Regions from separate parts of the Bacillus sp. 2175 genome, predicted to be linked through region 2. Evidence: predicted binding sites of a transcription regulator. Region 2 holds the regulator's gene; each other region holds the start of a gene.
What was found. Region 2 encodes Rex, which represses fermentation and respiration genes when NADH is low (regulators of the CRP and FNR family bind a similar motif). Its sites were predicted from a motif close to TTGTGAAATATTTCACAA; they were not measured.
Positions count from the first base shown of each region.

Region 1: ACXKY9_RS24815 (L-lactate dehydrogenase) is a predicted target of Rex. The motif match lies at 2,115-2,132, and genes of this name have one in related genera.
Region 3: hcp (hydroxylamine reductase) is a predicted target of Rex. The motif match lies at 3,825-3,842, and genes of this name have one in related genera.
Region 4: nirB (NADPH-nitrite reductase large subunit) is a predicted target of Rex. The motif match lies at 2,568-2,585, and genes of this name have one in related genera.

Region 1 is NZ_CM173819.1:4,742,903-4,748,116, reverse strand. It holds gene ACXKY9_RS24835 (MBL fold metallo-hydrolase) at 1-289, shown strand, start outside; gene ACXKY9_RS24830 (TetR/AcrR family transcriptional regulator) at 293-841, shown strand; gene ACXKY9_RS24825 (hypothetical protein) at 1,532-1,717, shown strand; gene ACXKY9_RS24820 (spore coat protein) at 1,731-1,979, shown strand; gene ACXKY9_RS24815 (L-lactate dehydrogenase) at 2,224-3,174, shown strand; gene ACXKY9_RS24810 (PTS sugar transporter subunit IIC) at 3,197-4,210, shown strand; gene ACXKY9_RS24805 (phosphatase PAP2 family protein) at 4,276-4,923, opposite strand; gene ACXKY9_RS24800 (hypothetical protein) at 5,067-5,214, shown strand, end outside.
Region 2 is NZ_CM173819.1:248,876-254,089, reverse strand. It holds gene ACXKY9_RS01490 (CPBP family intramembrane glutamic endopeptidase) at 52-801, shown strand; gene ACXKY9_RS01485 (YdiK family protein) at 798-989, shown strand; gene ACXKY9_RS01480 (redox-sensing transcriptional repressor Rex) at 1,019-1,648, opposite strand; gene ACXKY9_RS01475 (ABC-F family ATP-binding cassette domain-containing protein) at 1,836-3,761, shown strand; gene tsaD (tRNA (adenosine(37)-N6)-threonylcarbamoyltransferase complex transferase subunit TsaD) at 4,247-5,214, opposite strand, start outside.
Region 3 is NZ_CM173819.1:3,159,203-3,164,416, forward strand. It holds gene ACXKY9_RS16480 (condensation domain-containing protein) at 285-1,601, opposite strand; gene hcp (hydroxylamine reductase) at 2,475-3,761, opposite strand; gene bla2 (BcII family subclass B1 metallo-beta-lactamase) at 4,500-5,214, opposite strand, start outside.
Region 4 is NZ_CM173819.1:1,884,078-1,889,291, forward strand. It holds gene nirD (nitrite reductase small subunit NirD) at 1-129, opposite strand, end outside; gene nirB (NADPH-nitrite reductase large subunit) at 145-2,550, opposite strand; gene ric (iron-sulfur cluster repair di-iron protein) at 2,759-3,466, opposite strand; gene ACXKY9_RS10170 (excalibur calcium-binding domain-containing protein) at 3,669-4,487, opposite strand; gene exsG (exosporium protein ExsG) at 4,696-4,848, shown strand; gene ACXKY9_RS10180 (hypothetical protein) at 5,065-5,214, shown strand, end outside.

The DNA of each region.
Region 1 (5,214 bases), 770 kb from region 2:
AGGATCCATGTCGTTTCTTGATGTACGGAATAAAGCTCTTATTGTTGGGGATGCATTCCAAACAAGAGGAGGTATGGCTGTTTCGGGACAAATGAAATTTTGGTTTCCGTTTCCTGCGATGGCAACGTGGAGCAAAGAAATATCATTACAAAGTGCAGAGAAGTTAAGCGAATATGAGCCTTCCTTACTTGCGGCAGGACATGGGAAAATGATAAAGAATCCAGACACTGTCATAAAACTTGCTATTAAGGAAGCTAAGCGGAATATAGAAAGTAAGAAAGAGGGGTAATTTATGTCACCGAGAATCGGACTTACATTACAAAAAATTGTAGAAACAGCGGCAGAAATTGCAGATACAAATGGAATACAAGAAGTAACGTTAGCTTCATTAGCGCAAAGGTTAGGGATACGTTCGCCCTCACTATATAATCATGTAAAAGGGTTACAAGATGTACGGAAAAATCTTGGTATTTACGGAATCAAACAGCTGCATAACAGACTAGAAGAAGCTACTGAGGGTAAATATACGGACGAAGCAATTCATGCATTAGGAGAAGCGTATGTAGCATTTGTCCGAAAACATCCTGGACTATATGAAGCAACTTTTTTACGAGATGAAGAAGTAAGAAAAGCAGGTGACGGAATTGTAAAGCTTTGTCTTCAAGTATTACAACAGTATGGCTTAGAAGGAGAGAATGCACTTCATGCGACACGCGGATTCAGAAGTATTTGTCATGGATTTGCGTCGATTGAACAGCAAGGGGGATTTGGTTTGCCGCTAGATTTAGATACGAGTTTACATGTATTGTTGGAAACGTTTATTAAAGGATTACGTGAATAAGAAGCAAAGCAAACAAAAACCTTAGAAGTGATTCTAAGGTTTTTTTGTGCATATGATTCGAAAAGAATGGTAGGCTTTTTCTTATGAAATGATATTATTTTGCAGGTTTGAAAAATGTATATATCGCTAAGAAAAAGCAAACGAAACTGAATACGATGGGGTCTTGATAGGGACTAGGCTCAGAGCCCTTCTGGATTTCTGTAAGGAAGTCATGTGTTTTCATGTTTATTGCTCCTTTATATAAGAATACTTTTAATGAAGCTAATACTTACTAATAGAGTTGCACTAATAAACAATAGGAAAAATGTAGTGTTACGATTTTTATAATTGTTAAGTGCTATAAATAGAAAGCAAATGAGAAATAACATATGTAAAGCTATAGAAGTGAATAACGGCTTTAAATTTAATATATCAATCAACAGTTTTACATAGAGGATTGCGTAAATGATAAAGAAGATAACTTTAACATATTTTTGCATGAGCACACCTTCCTACCATGGTTTGTTTGAGGATTATACTGTTATTATAAGGTTAGCTTTTGAATATTTGTATTTTTCTGTAATTATAACATTTTTTTGTATTTATAAATAGATGTGATTGATTTGAAATGTAAGAAAGCTTTTTCATGAATACGATTTAAAAAGAACAGAATACTAAAGGAGAATGAAAGAAGAAAGGTAGGAGTATTCCATGCAAAATTTAACAGAGCTTGAAGTAGAAAACTTACGTCATTTAATTGGTGGACACGCAACAATTATTAACAAGTTGGAGCAGTATGCACAGACGTGTACAGATCCACAATTGAAACAAATGTTACAAAAGGATGCGCAAGATGCACGAAATACGAAACAGCAATTAATGACTTTCCTAGGATAGGAGGAAGCGGAACATGAATGAAAAAGATATGGTAAATGATTATTTAGCAGGATTAAATGCAAGTTTAACAAGTTATGCAAATTATATTGCTCAGTCTGATAATGAACAGTTACACCAAACGTTAATTCAAATTCGTAATCAAGATGAAATGCGCCAACGTAATATGTATGAGTACGCAAAGCAAAAAAGTTATTACAAACCGGCAGCACCTGCGAATCCGATGATTGTGCAGCAATTAAAAAGTCAATTAAGTGCGGAATAACAGGAAAAAGAAGACGAGCGAATTTATTCGCTCGTCTTCTTTTTTATATGTCAATAAATACATAATAAATATTTTTCCAGCTGTAACAAATATGACGAAAATGGAATATAACAATTCACAAAAAGGACAAACGATTTGCTCAATATTTCACAAAGTATCCATGATTTCTATCGTGAGAACCTTTATAATTAGGAGTGTAAAGAGCAAAAGAAATAGATTATATGATCAATTAGGAGAGATTGCTATGAAAAGACATACAAGAAAAATTGCAATTATCGGTACTGGATTAGTTGGATCAAGTTGTGCGTATTCCATTGTAAATCAAGGGATTTGTGAAGAGCTATTATTAATTGATATAAATCATGAACGTGCAGTTGGGGAAGCAATGGATTTATCACATTGCATTAACTTTACAAATACAAGAACAAAAGTATATGCAGGAAGCTATGAAGACTGCAAAGATATGGACATTGTTATTATTACAGCAGGGCCAGCACCAAAACCAGGGCAAAGTCGCTTAGATACTTTAGGAGCGAGTGCGAAGATTATGGAAAGTGTTGTTGGCGGCGTAATGGAAAGTGGATTTGATGGTATTTTCTTACTTGCATCGAACCCAGTTGATATTATTACATATGAAGTGTGGAAATTATCTGGATTACCTAGAAATCGCGTAATCGGTACTGGTACATCACTAGATTCTTCTCGCTTAAGAACAATTTTATCTGAAATGCTACATGTAGACCCTCGTAGTATTCATGGGTATTCATTAGGAGAACATGGTGATTCTCAAATGGTTGCTTGGTCTCATGTAACTGTTGGTGGAAAGCCAATTCTGCAAATTTTAGAAGAACAAAAAGAACGATTTGGTGAAATAGATTTAGATGAAATTGTTGAGAAGACTGCAAAAGCTGGTTGGGAAATTTATAAACGTAAAGGAACTACTTATTACGGAATTGGAAATTCTCTAGCATATATTGCGAGTTCAATCTTTAATGATGATCACCGTGTCATTGCTGTATCAGCCATTTTAGATGGTGAGTATGGTGAATATGATATTTGTACAGGAGTACCAGCTATTATTACTAGAGACGGTATAAGAGAAGTTGTAGAACTCAATTTAACAGAGGATGAAGAATCTCGATTCGCAAAATCAAACGATATTTTACGTGATTATATGAAAACAATTGGTTACTAACTTATAGAAGAAGGTGAAACAAATGAAGGAATATATAATGTCTCGTGTATTTAAAGCATCTGCTGGAATCGCACAAGGTATTTTCGTATCCCTCGGAATTGGTTTACTGATCGAAAATATAGGAAGAATTGTTGATATACCATTACTTATTACAATCGGAGTTGTTGCAAAATCACTAATGGCACCGGCAATTGGTGCCGGAATTGCTTTTATGCTCGGTGCAAACGGTCTTGTAATCTTCTCAGCGATGGTAGCCGGAGCAATTGGTGCCGGATCCATTTCAATTACTGAAGCTGGTCTAATTATTAAAACAGGTGAGCCAATCGGTGCATTATTAACAGCAACTTTAGCTGTATATATTGGTAAACGTTTAAGTGGAAAAACTGCGTTAGATATGATGCTCGTTCCATTTGCGGCCATATTAGGTTCTGGTTTAGTTGGTATTTGGTTATCTCATAATATTACTCCTGTTTTAAATACAGTTGGAGCGTTTATTAAAGATAGCTCAGCTGGTAGCCCATTCATCGCTTCTATCGTCATTGCAGTCGTTTGGGGACTATTACTTATCTCTCCAGCTTCATCAGCTGCGTTAGCAATTGCACTTAGCTTAGACGGTGTTGCAGGTGGTGCTGCTCTTGCCGGATGCGTCGCTCAGTTTATCGGATTCTCTGTCATCTCAGCGAAAGAAAATAATTTAGGTGGCATATTAGCTCAAGCACTTTGTACTCCGAAAGTACAGTTACCAAATATCACTAAAAATCCAATGATTCTCGTCCCAACTGTCGTTGCCAGTGCTATAGTCGGTCCAGTATCCGCATTAATTTTCCAACTGGAAGCAGGAAAGGAAATTGCAGGTCTTGGATTAAGTTCTCTTATCGCACCAATTAATTTAATTTCCAGCCAAGGATGGGAAGTTCTCCCGGCGATGGTAATTACTTATATCGTCATTCCAGTAGCTGTTTCTTATATACTTTACATTGCTCTTAAAAAAGCAGGTCGTATTCACTCTGGTGATATGACTGTACCGCAATCTTAAGTTGAAAATCTCCTTACTAATAGATAAAAGCAGACTGAGAAGCCACAGTCTGCTTTTTTGTCATGCTACATTCTATGATTTTGTTTTACTGGAACTCTTATCGGTTCTTTGGCCAATAAGAGCTGAACGCCGAAGTAAAGTATGCTTGCAAGCGTCATTCCAGAAACGGCATCTACAAAGGCATGCTGCTTCGTAAATAGCGTTGATAAAATAATAAGTGTACCGAAGAAAGTAAGGATGTAATATTCAAAAGCATGCTGTTCTCTACGCTTAAAGGCAGCTAACATAATTACGAATGTAGTAAGAACGTGAATGCTAGGGAAACAGTTTACAGGTTGATCGATACTATAAATATAGCGAACTAGTTCAGAAAATACATCTGTTCCAACGACAGTCGGACGCGGTACAGTTGTTTGCCAAAAATAATAAATAGAAAAACAAGCAAGCTTTCCAAAAATAACACTACTTAAAGTGACATAATATTGCTTTCGGTCAGCAAAGCAGTAATAAATAAGTGCGCCGTATAAGTATGGAAACCAAAGTAAATAAGGAATAATAAATGCTTTTACAAATGGAATCCAATCATCTACTACAGTTGTAACGTCTACTGCGTGAACAGTCGATTTATTTAATACGTCGTAAAGGGGACTTACGAGCACGAGTAGAAGTATATAACTTAACGGAAGAAAAGATGAAAGTTTAAATTTCTTCATGTTGATCTCCTATGTTTAGTAATGTAAGTAAATTCAATTGATTATAATATAGAAACGTGAATTGGGCTATCGATTTTACTTACATTTTCTTGAATTAACCTTACGTTTTTGTCACTTGACTAAAAAGAAGGAGAGGGTGCTAAATGAAGCGTTTATCGTATTTCTTATTTTTTATATTGATATGCCTAGTAGGTGCTGGGTGTGCAAAGGATAAAGCAGGAGAGAAATTAGAATATAACGGAAGAGCACTCGTAATTGGAGTTGTTGGAGAAAAGCCGAAAGATACGTTTA
Region 2 (5,214 bases):
GTTATCCTAACTTATCTCATACACTATAGTTAGAAAGGATGGTTAAACCATTTGAAGAAACAATACTGGTGGATTATCGTTACATACATTTTAATGCAGTTATCTGGCGTTGTTGGATTGCCACTTCTCCTAAAAACAGGACTCTATGATAATAGAGGATTTACCATTGAGGAAAAAGGACAAATCATAACGGGACACTGGGCAATTATTAGCTTCTTTGTTGCATTATGTATCGTACTTTGGTTACTTAGAACAGATATTCGTGACAGGCATTTAGATCCAAAGCGCTCTTCTGCTCCAGCTACTATTGGATGGATTTTCATCGGGTTCTTCTTAGCTTTCTTTTCACAAATAGTTGCCGGTATGATCGAGATGCAGCTGCTAGGAATTAAACAAGGTTCAGAAAATACAATGAAACTAATGGAGATTGCAAGAACGACCCCTTGGTTCCTTATTGTTGTATCTATAATTGGACCTATCTTAGAAGAAATCGTATTTAGAAAAATTTTATTTGGTGCACTTTATAAGAAGTTTAACTTCTTTATCGCAGCTATCATTAGTTCGCTTGTATTCGCAGCAATTCATTTTGATTTTACTCATTTATTGGTATACACTGCTATGGGGCTCGTATTCGCCTTCTTATATGTGAAGACGAAACGGATTATCGTTCCGATTGCAGCTCATGTTGCGATGAATACATTGGTCGCTATTGGGCAAATTTTTATGAGCAATGAACAAATTCAAGAAATGATTAAAGAAGCTGAAAAAATGCAAGGCTTTATCGGAGGATTTTTTGTATGAGAAACTCACCATTGTTCATGGCTGCACTATACTTCCTTCTTGGATGTATCTTTACACGCTTCGCCATTACGAACGTGACAGATACAATCTGGAATATGTGGACAATACTATTTGCAGTTATGGCAACAATTGATTTTAATTTGGCACTTCGCCTTATATTAATTAAATTCACAAAGAAGAAACAATAATAAAACGCAGAGGTCGCTTCCTCTGCGTTTTATTGTGGATAGTTTTTCAAAAAGTAAACTAATGTTTGTAACTCTACAGCTAAGTCAATATGATGAATTCTAATATTCTCTGATACGTTTAATCGCGCTGGTGTGAAATTCAAAATACCATGCACGCTCGTTTCAGCTAATCTATCTGCTACAGCTTGTGCTACTGTAGCCGGTACTGTTAATATTGCCACTTGTATATCATTTGATAATCTCTCTTCTAATTCATCTAAATGATATACAGGAATGCCCCCGATTTCTGTTCCAACTTTCTCTTCACTAACATCAAATGCCATTTCAATTTTTGTATTATTGTTTTTCGTGAAATTATAATGTAAGAAAGCGGTCCCTAAATTACCTACTCCAATAAGTGCTACACGTGTTATATCATCTTGATCAAGTGTTTCGCGGAAAAATGATAATAGATAATTTACGTTATATCCATATCCCTTTTTCCCTAACGCTCCAAAATACGAAAAATCTCTTCGTATTGTTGCGGAATCTACTTTTACTGCCTCACTCAATTCGGCCGATGAAACACGCTGCTTACCAGAAAGAGATAAGTTTTGGATAAATCGATAGTATAGAGGCAATCTTTTAGCAGTGGCTTGTGGAATCTTTTGCTGATCCATATGACCTCTCCTCTCTTCCTATCTTTATTCATATACTTTAATCAAATACAGAAGTTTAGCACTCATTAAATTCCTTGTATAATAAAGAGAAGAAGTATTCTCTCTTTATTTTAAACTATACACTATTTTTAGTATGATTGAGAAATATAAACATGGCAAAGTTAAGAAATTATTTGAGGTGAAAACATTGATTTTATTACAAGTAAACGCGCTTTCGAAATTATACGGTGCAGAAACGATTCTTGCAAACATAAAATTGGAAGTACAAACAAAAGATCGTATCGCATTAGTTGGAAGGAATGGAGCAGGCAAATCTACATTATTAAAAATTATCGCTGGTGAATTATCTCATGATGGTGGCGAAATTATAAAACCGAAAGATGTCTCAATCGGATATTTAGCTCAAAATACTGGACTAGAAACGTCTTTAACAATTTGGGATGAAATGCTAACCGTCTTTACCCACTTACAGCAAATGGAGACAAAACTTCGAAGGCTTGAGCAAGAAATGGGAAAAGAAGAAAACTTTTCAAACGAAGCTACATATGAAAGATTGTTAGCTGATTATGACCAATTGCAACTCAATTATAAAGATCAAGGTGGATATCAATATGAAGCGGATATTCGCTCCATTTTAAGCGGCCTTGGCTTCCCAGTTGAAACGCACCAGACGACGATCTCTACTTTAAGCGGCGGGCAAAAAACAAGATTAGCTCTCGGGAAATTATTATTAACAAAACCAGACTTACTTATTTTGGATGAGCCTACAAACCATTTAGACATCGAAACATTAACGTGGCTTGAGCAATATTTACAAGGTTATCCTGGCGCAATATTAATCGTTTCACATGACCGTTATTTCTTAGACAAACTCGTTACACAAGTATATGAAATTTCGAATAAAGAAAGCAGACGATTTGTTGGTAACTACAGTAAATATTTAGACTTAAAATCAGCATTATATGAGCAAGAAATGAAACGTTACGAAAAACAACAAGATGAAATCGCAAAACTTGAGGACTTCGTTCAAAAGAATATAGCTCGCGCTTCTACAACGAAACGTGCTCAAAGTCGTCGTAAACAACTAGACAGAATGGAATTATTAACGAGACCATTAGGGGATTCTAAGTCAGCATCATTCCACTTCGATATTGAAAAGCAAAGTGGAAATGATGTTTTACAAGTAAATGATGCAACCATCGGCTATGATGAGAACCCTATAATTGAACATGTAACTATGCGCTTAACTCGCGGAGATAGTGTTGCTTTAGTTGGTCCAAACGGAATTGGGAAATCCACATTGTTAAAGTCTATTGTGAATAAGTTACCACTATTAAATGGTGATGTTTCTTTCGGATCAAATGTATCTGTTGGTTATTATGATCAAGAACAAGCAAACTTAACATCTTCTAAACGGGTTTTAAATGAACTATGGGATGAATATCCACTGCAACCTGAAAAAGAAATCCGTACTATACTCGGGAATTTTTTATTCACAGGAGATGATGTACTGAAACCAGTATCTTCCCTTAGTGGTGGACAAAAAGCTCGATTAGCTCTTGCAAAACTTATGATGCAAAAATCAAATTTATTAATTCTAGATGAACCTACGAACCACCTTGATTTAAACAGTAAAGAAATTTTGGAGAATGCTTTAATTGATTATCCAGGGACTCTTCTATTCGTCTCACATGACCGCTACTTTATTAACCGTGTAACAACGACTGTGGTTGAGTTATCAACAGAAGGTGCACAGGAATATTTAGGGGATTACGATTACTACGTTGAAAAGAAAAATGAAATGATTGAACGTGCAGAACTTGAACAGCAAGAAAGTGACATTCCTGTTCAAAAGGTGGTTGCACAAGAGAAATTAAATTATTTAGAAGAAAAAGAGCGTAAAAAACTAGAGCGTCAACGCACTAGAAAAATTGAAGAGCTAGAACAAAGTATATTAGAATTAGAAGAAGAAATTGCTACGTTAGAAGATCAACTTTGCTTACCAGAAATATATGCAGATTATGAAAAAGCTAGTGAAATTACAACTAAAAAGCAAACGCTACAAGAACAACTTGAAACTTGTATGGCAGAATGGGAAGAGCTGCATGTATAAGCATATTTAAATAAGAAAGATGTCTCATAAGTCAGGATTTTTGACTATGCGACATCTTTTTTTCTTTTAATACAGAAACAATTTTTTGAGTATATCAATCGTAACTTAGAATATACCAACGATTTTTCAAATATATCTATTGTAACCCTATATATATTAACAGTTCGACACGAAATATCGATTTAACGACAAAGATTGACAATATTAGCATCTTCTATAATAGGGGGATGTTTCAAAATGTTTTTCGGGGATATCTTCTTACTTTTTATTTCCCGAAAAAGAACAAACACAAAGGTCTGACATCATCCTATTTATCCACAAGTTTATACACATATCCACCTTTATAAAATAAACCTTAAAATAACTTTTCCACATTATCCACAATTAATAAAAAAGTTATCAACATTTTATATACACAATAAAACCCACATTATCAACAGACAATATGGGTTTTATCCACAACCTGTGGTTAATTATGTGTATAACTATGCTTCAATATCTAATCCTGGATTTGCATTTAAGGCTAATGTTGCACGCTTACCTTGTTCATAAGCAATTGTCCCTGCCGCTGCAATCATCGCTGCATTATCTGTGCATAAAGATAGCGGCGGAATAATTAATTCAATGTTTTCTTTTTGTGCAAATTCCTCTTCTAATCGCGCACGAAGTCCTTTATTAGCAGCTACTCCACCAGCAAGAAGTAATTGCTTTACATTATAAGCTTCTGCTGCACGAGCTGCTTTCGTTACAAGTACATCTATTACACTTTCTTGGAAACTTGCCGCTAAATCTTCTGGCGCAATTTCTATACCGCGTTGTTTTGCGTTATGCACAGTGTTGATAACTGCTGATTTCAATCCACTAAAGCTAAAATCATATGAATCCGGTTCTAGCCATGCACGAGGCAAATCAATTGTCGGTTCTCCTTCATGTGCAAGGCGATCAATATGAGGACCACCTGGATATGGCATAGATAACGTACGAGCTACTTTATCATATGCTTCTCCAGCTGCATCGTCTCGTGTTTCACCAATTACTTCGAATGAACCATGTTCTTTCATATAAACAAGTTCCGTATGCCCACCAGATACAACAAGTGATAATAACGGGAATTGAACTTCTTTTACTAAACGGTTCGCATAAATATGACCAGCAATATGATGAACACCGACTAACGGAATATCATGTGCAAACGCTACTGCCTTCGCTGCATTTACTCCAATTAGAAGTGCTCCTACTAAACCAGGACCTTCTGTTACAGCAATTGCATCAATATCATCAAATGTGATGTTTGCTTCCTTTAAAGCTTCTTCTAACACAACTGTAATTTCTTCTACATGATGACGGGATGCAATCTCTGGTACAACGCCGCCAAAACGTTTATGACTTTCAATTTGTGATGCAACGACATTCGCAATAATTTCCGTTCCATTTTTAACAACTGCTACTGCTG
Region 3 (5,214 bases), 2.4 Mb from region 2:
AATCCGCTTTACCCTAACCGGATACAGCCTCCTTTTTTGTTGTAAGGGCCATCAAACTAGTAAAACAGAGCTGATTCAAAGTGTAATTTAAATCAGCTCTGTTTTATTGTTTTTATACCGATATATCTTGTTTTTTCACGATACAAATTGTTTCTCACTACCATTCCCATTGCATATAAAGCATAAAGGCAAGTGCGATCAGAGAAAATTTCCAGAGATTATCCGTACATGATACGAGCCCCTAAAATACAATTCTGTTAGAAATCTGTTCTCTATATTCTCTTTTATTTTATTTCTGATAGTTGATTAGCAACACTATCTAAAAATTTTTCTACCTTTTCTTTTGATATATCCGGCGCATGATAACCGATCGTAAATGTAAGCCTTCCATTATAAGAGCTTGCTCCCATTGAAAAGAATGGTGCATACATAATAGGTGATGTCATATACCCGTCCTCAGCTTGAATTTCACCAAACTGAATAGATTCATCAGCGATTACTCCCAAATTTGTCAGTAACGGCAATGCCATTCCCATCTGTACAGCCTGTTCATATTGCTGATTAAACATTTCCTTCACTGTAGATAGCTTCATTTCTGCCAGTAACTCCATTCCTGCTGCTGAAGAAAGACCTGGATTTTGAGACTTTATTTTATCCATTGATTGTTTAACTCGAACAAGAGTCTGCTTAAATGTTTCATCGTCTTCCATTTTAATCACTGGCATTTCCATACCGGATAAATTGCAAATAGCACCAGTTGTATTATTAGGCAGATATCGACGTAAATCAATTGTCAAGCCAATCATTTTTTCTGCAGTGCGCGGTTCTGCATACACAGTGAAATGTGATAAAGCTCGGAAGTATGCAGTCATGATTACATCATTCAAGGTAGCCTGTTGAGCTTTTGTCCATTGGGTTAAACGTAGAGTTTGCTCATGGCTCAATCGCCGTACGGACATTTGGGGAAATTTATTTTTGTTAGGTTGAGATGGAAAAGACCATAACGATGCCTGTTGTTCTTGGTTAGGACGATACGCACTTTTTATGTCCGATATTCCAGCGTATTTGAATACATGTAATTGATCTCGACAACTCTCATTTCCCTCATCAAATTCCTTTATAATTTGCTTCTTAGACCGTCCCAATGAAAGGTGAGTATATATCGTTCCAAGCAATTTAATATATTCCTTGACTCCTGCACCATCTGAACATAGATGAGACAATTTCACAACTAACATATCTGTTGTAGTGCCCCGTAATAATTTCGTTTGAACCATAGGCCCCTGAATACGATCACCAGGTTCCTTAATAAAATCTATTGCCATTATTTCAAGTTCTTGATTATTTCCTTCTGCAAAAAAGCAAATAGATGAATTAGTGTCAGATGAATGTTCCTCCCAGTAAGGAATATCATTTTCTACAAACCGGCTGTTCAAAACTGGTTGCAATTGCAACGTTATCCTTACTGATTCTTCAAGTATTTCCTTGGATATACCTACAGGAAAATAAAGAACTGCATTAATTTGTTGATCTGCAGAATAAAGACCTAATACATAATTCATTCGATCTTGTGGTGTTACTGAATACTTTCTTTTCTCCATAATTCCGTCCCCCTTTAGGACTTTTTGTATAACCCTATTTTCCATATGCTTATAATTTTTCTAGTCATTTTTCTTCAAGAGCTAATAACGCTTATTTTTCGAATTTTTAACGAAATCATCTTCTCCGTATTGGTTGCATTCTTTTTGCAGGTGATATATTCATTATTTTATTGTTATTAACACTGCCTAACCTCACAATAAAACCAAACAATAATAAATTAAGTTTACATATACGTAAACATTTTATTATAACGTCTATAAATTATCAATATAGCAAATAAATCATTTTTATGTCTGTCAATAAAAAATAATATATTCAAGGGCCACTTCATCATAAAAGATTGATGTGCATGTAAATGTACCCATATCACTTTCAAAATAAGAATGAGAATTTTTTCAACAAAATAAGCTGCAGTTATTGATTTTACAGTAAGAAAAGCCCCTCCATTTTGAAAATGCGCAATCAAAATGAGTAGGGCTATTTCCAATTTAAATTTTATAAAAAAATGATTATCATAAATAATATTTTACTTTTTAGTCTACCTTATTATTTTCAATCCATTTTCCTAATAAATGAATGGATTTTATTCATATAATTTGAGGTGGTATCGTTGGTTTTTAAAAATAGAAAGCTTATTTTCAAATCAAATGAAAAAGAGGTAAAATTATAGATATTCATGTAGAAATTTCGTTTTGGGGATACTTAAAATCTTAAGGTGATGGGCATGTGGTGTTACACTTTAAAAGCTTTATAAAATTATAAAATTTATAGATATAGCAGATTTTCTTTATTAATAATCATTTGTATGTACGTTTACTCACATACATACAAATGATTTATAAAGCTACAATTAAGTGAAAACATCTTTTCCGTTACGATAACATCATAGCCATGTCTTCTGCTACATTTGTAATTAGTTTTAAACCAAATGTTTCTTGTAATACATCAAGCACGCCAGGTGAAATAAATTCAGGAGCCTTTGGACCGATGCGAATATCTTGAATCCCAAGACTAAATAGCCCGAGTAAAATGGCAACCGCTTTTTGTTCAAACCATGATAGCACAATACTTACTGGCAATTCATTCACTTCACATTGGAAAGCATCAGCTAAAGCAGCCGCTATTTTCACTGTAGAAATTGAATTATTGCACTGTCCTAAATCAATGTAACGCGGAATTTCCGTACCAGGTACAACACCGTAATCCACATCATTAAAGCGGAATTTCCCGCAAGAAGTTGTTAAAATAACCGTTTCTGGCGGAAGTGACGTTGCTAATTCACGATAATATTCTCCGCCTTTTCCCGGTGCATCACAACCGGCGATAACAAAGAAACGCTTTATTTTCCCCTCTTTTACTGCATCAATAATTTCTGGAGCTAATGATAATACTGTATTATGATGAAACCCTGTCACTAACTGTTCATCCGACTCCATATGTACTTCTGGAAGTTCTAGTGCTTTTTGAATTAATGGTGTAAAATCATCATTTTCAATTTTTTGTACACCTTCTAAACCTGCAATGTCATATGAAAAGAATCGATCAGAGTACGATCCTTTAATTGGCATAACACAGTTCGTTGTAGCTAATATGGCACCAGTAAATTTTTCAAAAAGGCGTCTTTGATCATACCATGCCTTACCGATGTTTCCTTTTAAATGTTTATATTTTTTCAGCTGCGGGTATCCGTGTGCTGGTAGCATTTCAGAATGTGTATAAATATTAATGTCTTTTCCTTCTGTTTGCTTTAATAGTTCTTCTAGTGCAAATAAATTATGACCTGTAACTACAATTGCTTTACCTTCTACACGATTTTGTGTAATTTGTACAGGCTCTGGCACACCAAAATGATTCGTATGTGCCTCATCTAATAATTCCATCACCCGTAAAGCTGATTTCCCCACTTTCATAGCCATATCAATATGCTCTTGTTCGTTAAAGTTAGAATTTGTTAATGTCATATATAAAGCTTCTTGTGTTGTAGCATCTACAAATGCATCCGTATATCCTAGCTGAGCAGCATGTGTGCGATAAGCTGCAATTCCTTTTAGCCCAAACACAATCGTATCTTGTAAACTCGCAATCGTTTCATTCTTGCCGCACACACCCATTACTTTACATCCGCCTGCTGGCGTTTGTTCACATTGATAACAAAACATATCATCCCACCCTCTCTCAATCATTCATTACACCTTAAGCATAATACCCATTGAAAAAAAGTGATGTGATATCAATCACAATAATATATAAAGATTTGTGACAGTTCATATTGTTGACATAATATTTTTATTGACACTAAAAAATATGCATTAGTGTACACACATCTTTCGATACTTTTAAATAGCTAATTAATTTGGAGAAATATATACAACGAAAAAAATTTTTGAATCCCATGTACAAATAGTTGCAATTCATCACATATGAAATAGATATAAAAATACGCTCTTCTTTCTATCATTCAATAGAAAGAAGAGCGCATTTGTCATTTTAAGGAACTATCATTTTTTATTAAAGTCTTTATTGTAAACCTTTTTATTTACAATACATTTACATTATCTTAACATTACTTACATTATTTATATGATATATTTATATAGAAGCTACTTAAGAAATTTCATATACATTTTATCTTTATGATCTCTTATCTAATCAATAAAAAGATCATGTTATATTTTTATAACAGGGGTGAATTACGATGACTGAAACTTTAAAAACACTTATAATGCTTGATGCTACTTATGTTGTTATAGCAATTATGACAGTACTAGTATTTGTATACTTGGAATTAAAATCTCAGTAATATATGCTGACGTAATCAACAGATTCAGCATTTAAATATAGTTAGAAGAAAGAGAGGAGAAAATTATTTCTCCTCTCTTTTGTATTTCTACAATTTCTTATTTTAATAAATCCAATGTATATAAAAGTAATCCTTTGTTCCCTACTTCTCCATGACCAGGCACTACTACATTTATATTTCTATATCGCTTCAGCACATTCTCAATCGATGTAGACCATTCATTTACATAAGCATCCGCAACGTTTCCTAAATCTTTCGCGGACGTAGATTTCACTAAACAGCCTCCAACTAAAATATTGTATTGCGGTAACCATACGACAATATTATCTTCTGTATGCCCTTTCCCTGGATAAAATGTTTCTACTTTCATATTTCCAAACTTCAAATTTGTAACGGTTTGTAAATCTCCAAGTGGCTCTTCATATCCACTTTTCTTTGCTAGTTCTGCGGTTAATGCTGTACTATGCGCTTTAATTCCTCTTTCTTTCAACGTTTTTATTCCGCCAATTCGATCAGCGTGCGCATGTGTAATAATGACATCCGTTACACGCTTCTGAAACTTCTTTTCTACCATTTCTATTAGTTCCTTCGTTAATTTGTCATCCCAAGAAGAATCAACAAGTACTAACCCTTTAGAAGTATTAAGAACTAGACCGTTCGAAGGAACTGCTTCTCCATTAAAAGAACCTAACTCCGTATGAACCCATACATTCTTGTTTAACTGAGATATTGAAATGGTTCCCGTCTCATTTTTTATTACTGTTTTCTCTACCTTTTGTGATGCTTGTACAGAAGAAATTGTGCTAACAAAT
Region 4 (5,214 bases), 1.6 Mb from region 2:
AGCTCGAATATCGCCATTTGAAAGGCGGAATAGGGCGATAGACATACCTTTCATTTGTACCTCTTTACCGATTTGAATAGGAAGGTCTTCTGCACGCATAACTTTTATTTTTTCTTTCGTTTGTATCATATAGATCACAGCTCCTTATTTCACAGTTTCTACTTCATACATCGCTTTTAATGATTTCGTTTCTAGTGCTTGTCCCCATGCTTCTTTATATGTGCCACGAGCTTTTTGGAAACGTTCATTTAACTTAGTGACCATATTTGCATCTTGCAGTATTTCCTTTATGTGATCGAAGCCTAATCGTTCTGTCCAGTAGGCAGTACGCTCTCCATAAATACCAGTTTCACGATAATATTGCATGTAAGCTGTAGCGATGCGAAGGACATCATCTTCAGTAGGGACAATCATTACAAAATCAGCTTCGCGTACTTCCGTACCACCATTTCCGCCAATATAAAGTTGGTATCCATTTTCGACACAAACAACGCCAAAATCTTTCGTCAGTACTTCCGCACAGTTACGCGGACAGCCCGTTACACCCATCTTTATTTTATGAGGTGTATCTACCATTTCTAATGATTGTTCAAGCAACATACCAAGTCCTAATGAATCTTTCGTACCGAAACGGCAGAAACGAGAGCCAACACATGATTTTACATTACGAAGAGATTTTGAATACGCATATCCAGAAGCCATATTTAATTCAGCCCATACGTTAGGTAAATCTTGTTTCTTAACACCGTATAAGCCAATTCGGCTCGCACCTGTAATTTTCACAAGTGGAACATCGTACTTTTTCGCAACTTCAGCAATTTTCATTAAATCATCTGCTGTTGTAACGCCTCCGTACATACGTGGAATAACAGAGAAGGTACCATCGTGCTGGATGTTACCATTCATTCTTTCATTCACGAAACGGGATGATTTATCATCTTCATATTCTTCTGGAATCGCCATACGTAAATAGTAGTTTAAAGCAGGACGACATTTCGAACATCCATCTTCATGTACAAAACCAAGAACGTTTCGTACTTCTTTTGGAGATTTTAAACCTTTCTCATGAATGGCCGCTACGACTTCATCACGTGATAAAGGTGTACATCCGCACATACCGGTAGACTGTGCAGAAGCATCAAAAGCATCTCCAAGTGTATGAGATAAAACTTGTTCTACAAGCGGACGACATTTACCACAAGACCCTGCGGCTTTCGTACAGGCTTTAACTTCTTCAAAAGTCTTTAACTCCTGTTCTAAAATGGCGTGAACGATTGTGCCTTTCGTAACACCATTACATCCGCAAATTGTGTCATCCGCACTCATAGTAGCAACGTCAAGTTCACATTCTTCACCAGCTTTGTGAAGAATGGAAGCTGGTGTATATTCTTGTATATCTTCTTCTTTCTTTAACATGCTAAAGAGGCGGGTACCGTCAGCTGTATCACCGTATAAAACGATACCGACGACTTTATTATCACGAATTAATATTTTTTTATAGGAACGTTTACATTCATTAAAGATGGATATTGCTTTCGTTTGATCATCTTCATAAATTTGGCCAGCAGAGAATAAATCACAACCAGCAACTTTTAAGTGTGTACCGACGATACTGCCCGAATATCCATCAGTTTGTAAATTTGTTATATGTTTTGCTAATATCGCACCTTGTTCATAAAGAGGAGCAACAAGTCCATATGCGATACCGTCATGCTCTGCACATTCTCCAACTGCATAAATGGACTCATCATTTGTTAGCATATAGTCATTGACTACAATACCGCGATTTACAATTAGACCAGCATCTTTTGCTATTTGCGTATTTGGCCGTATTCCGACAGCCATTACGATTAAATCACAATCTACAACTTCACCGTCTTCAAATTGAATGCCCTCAACATGGTCTGTACCAAGAATTTTTACAGTTTTCTTTTCCATTAAAAACTTCATGCCTTGTGCTTCTAAATCTTCACGCAGAAGAGCAGCTGCTTTCGTATCTAGTTGTTGCTCCATTAAGCTAGGCATTAAATGAACAACATGTACGTCCATTCCTAAATCAATTAGACCTCTTGCGGCTTCTAAACCGAGTAACCCGCCACCAATGACAACGGCCTTTTTCTTTTCTTTAGCGGTATCTATCATAAATTGTGTATCTTCAATAGTTCGAAACCCTGTTACACCAGAAAGTGCGGAACCTTCAACAGGTAAAATAAAAGCACTAGAACCTGTTGCGATAATGAGCTTGTCGTATGTAAGAGTATGCTTCTTTTCTGTAATAATAATTTTTTCTTCTCGGTTAATACTTTGAACTCTTTCATTCGTATACAAAGTTATTTCGTTTTCTTCATACCAACTGTATTCATTCATAATGATATCTTGTATATTTGTTTTGCCTTGTAAAACATGAGAGAGCATAATGCGGTTGTAGTTTGGATGCGGTTCATCTCCAAAAATAGTAATCTCATATGAATCACTATCATGTTTTAAGATTTCTTCCATACAGCGAATGCCAGCCATACCATTTCCGATCATAACTAAACGTTTTTTCATTTTCGTTTCCCCTTTTTATGTGAAATATTGAACAAAGGATTATATTTTTATTATAGAAAATCAAATAAGGGGGAGATGTGATATTTATCACATCTTTATAATGATTCACAAATTGTTAAAATTCGGTTTTATGTGAAGGGGATGTGAATATTTTTCGCGAAACGAAAAAGCAGGCCATAAGTATTTACACTCATGTCCTGCACTTGATTTATGCTTTCGTAATGGCACGCGGAAATAAAATATTATTTTCTAAATGAATATGCTCAAATAAATCAGACTCTAGCGCTTCGAGGCGTTGGTAAACAAGTCGATAAGTACCGCAAGCACCTTCTGGAGGAGTAAAGTCATTTGTCACTTTACGAAGTTCTTTTATAATATTTCCAGCATGATTGTGCTCATTTTCTAGTTCATTTACTACTTTACGTAACTTAGCATAGTTTTCATTAGTTGGATTTTGTTCAAATTCTAAAATTAATGGAAAATCTTCCATTTCTTCTTTAATTAAATGCTGTTCTAATTCCATTCTAAGTTCATGAAATAGCTCATGAATTTGAGCAAAATGAGGCTGACTTGCCCCATGAACACGTAATACTTTTGTCACATATGGACTTAACTGTGGTAATTCTTCATTTAAATAGCGGTGATGCTTATTTATGACATAATCAATCAATTCACGATAAGAAGCATTTTTCCAATCAATTTCCGATTCATTTAATCGTTTCGTATTATGATAAAGCGTATTTAACTCTGTAAGCACTTCAGTAGCTGATAAATTTCTTTCATGAATTGCATCAATAAGTGGCTTATTACCGCCACAACAAAAATCTATTCTATATGATTTAAAAAGATCACTAGCTTTCGGAAATTGTGTAACAATCTCACCAACAATTGAAGTTTCAGTAAATGTATGTTCCATATGAATGCCTCCATAAAATTTTAATGTAATATCTGAATTAAGAATAGCGATAAATTAAAATCTATGTAGTGATTGAAATCACTTATTCTGTGTCGTTTTTGAGAATAATAAGAAGAATGTTATTAAAATAAGGGGGAAAGTAATAAGTGGTAATATTTTACGTTAATAAAAAAGAAGCTTAGTAAAAGCTTCTTTTTTATTACTATTTTTCACATGCAATTCCATCGCCATCACGATCAAGATGAGAGCTATAACCTGGTTGCCCTTTATGTAAAGGAGCTTTCCCAGCTGCTCTAACTGCAGCACAATTTTTGTAGTATGCACTATCAGTATTACCATTAGCTGGTTGTGTTTGAGCTTGCTGTGCTTTTTGTTCTTCTTGTTGTTTACGAGCTTGTTCATCAGCCTGACGTTTTTGTTCTTCTTGTTGTTTACGAGCTTGTTCATCAGCCTGACGTTTTTGTTCTTCTTGTTGTTTACGAGCTTGTTCATCAGCCTGACGTTTTTCATCCTCTTGCTTACGAGCTTGTTCTTCGGCTAGACGCTTCTCATCTTCTTGCTTTTGAGTTTTTTCGTCCGCCTCTTTCTTTTCTAGCTCTTTTTTCTGTTCGCTATCTTTTGGCTCTTCATTATTAGAGGCAACTTTTGTACTAGTTGCTGTCGTTTTTTCAGAAGAAGGAGCTGAAATACCTAATAACACAACAAAAATGACAAATAATACAGCTGTAATAATAAATTGTTTTTTCGCTACACCTGTTTTCTTAATAACAGATAAGATTGCTAGAACAAGGAAGAATATAAATAGAATGAAACTTAAAGTAGAAAAAAACTCGACGACGGGGTGTTCCGATTTTGTTGTACCGGCCGTTATTAATATAATAGAAATCATAAAAAGAATAACGGTAGGACGTCCATATTGTTTTGCTTTTCCATTTTTCTTAAAGAATGAAATGATACATAAGATTAAAAGAATAAAAGCAATAAAAAATAAAGCTGCACCAATATTACTTAAAATCGACATTTTCATACCTCTATTTGTAAGATTCTTCTTATTGATTATATAGGAATTTATTGGATATTACACGTTTTGTATAAATTTAGAAAATTAATATTTTTAATAGACTCATAAACATTTATTTTATATATAAGGAAAAATGGATATATTTCCTATTACTTTTTGAAAGAGATTTCATAAATTATAGTATATCAATTGAAAGGAGGAGATTTGAATGGAATTTCAATTGTTGGTAACTTGTATATTACAAGAAGGTAATGCTTACTTTTTAGTAACGAAGGTAGATGATGTTATTACGTTAAAAGTACCGATTACTGCGGGAGTAGCAGGTTTATTTTTAGCTTTAGGTGTACCAAGATGTTCTTAATTTAAATCTATAGTAGAAGAGGAAGGGACATGCCTTCCTTTCCTACTATTACATAATATAATTATGTAAACTTAAATGTCATATTTGTGATAGCACGTTTGAAATGGACATGCATATACTATAATGTTTCATTGGATGTTAGCGGTGAAAGGTAGTTTTAATAAGTGCATCCAGTGATATTTTTAAGCTATGAAAATAAAAGAGGTGCTATTATATATGAAAAGAAAAACATTGGATATTCCAGTTACATTGCGAAGAGAGTGGTTTTTAATAGAGTTAGCTCATTTAACGAAAAAATATGGAATTGAAATTGCAACTAGTAAAATGGATGCTGCACCGTTTTTAAGAGATCAAGTTACGGAGTCA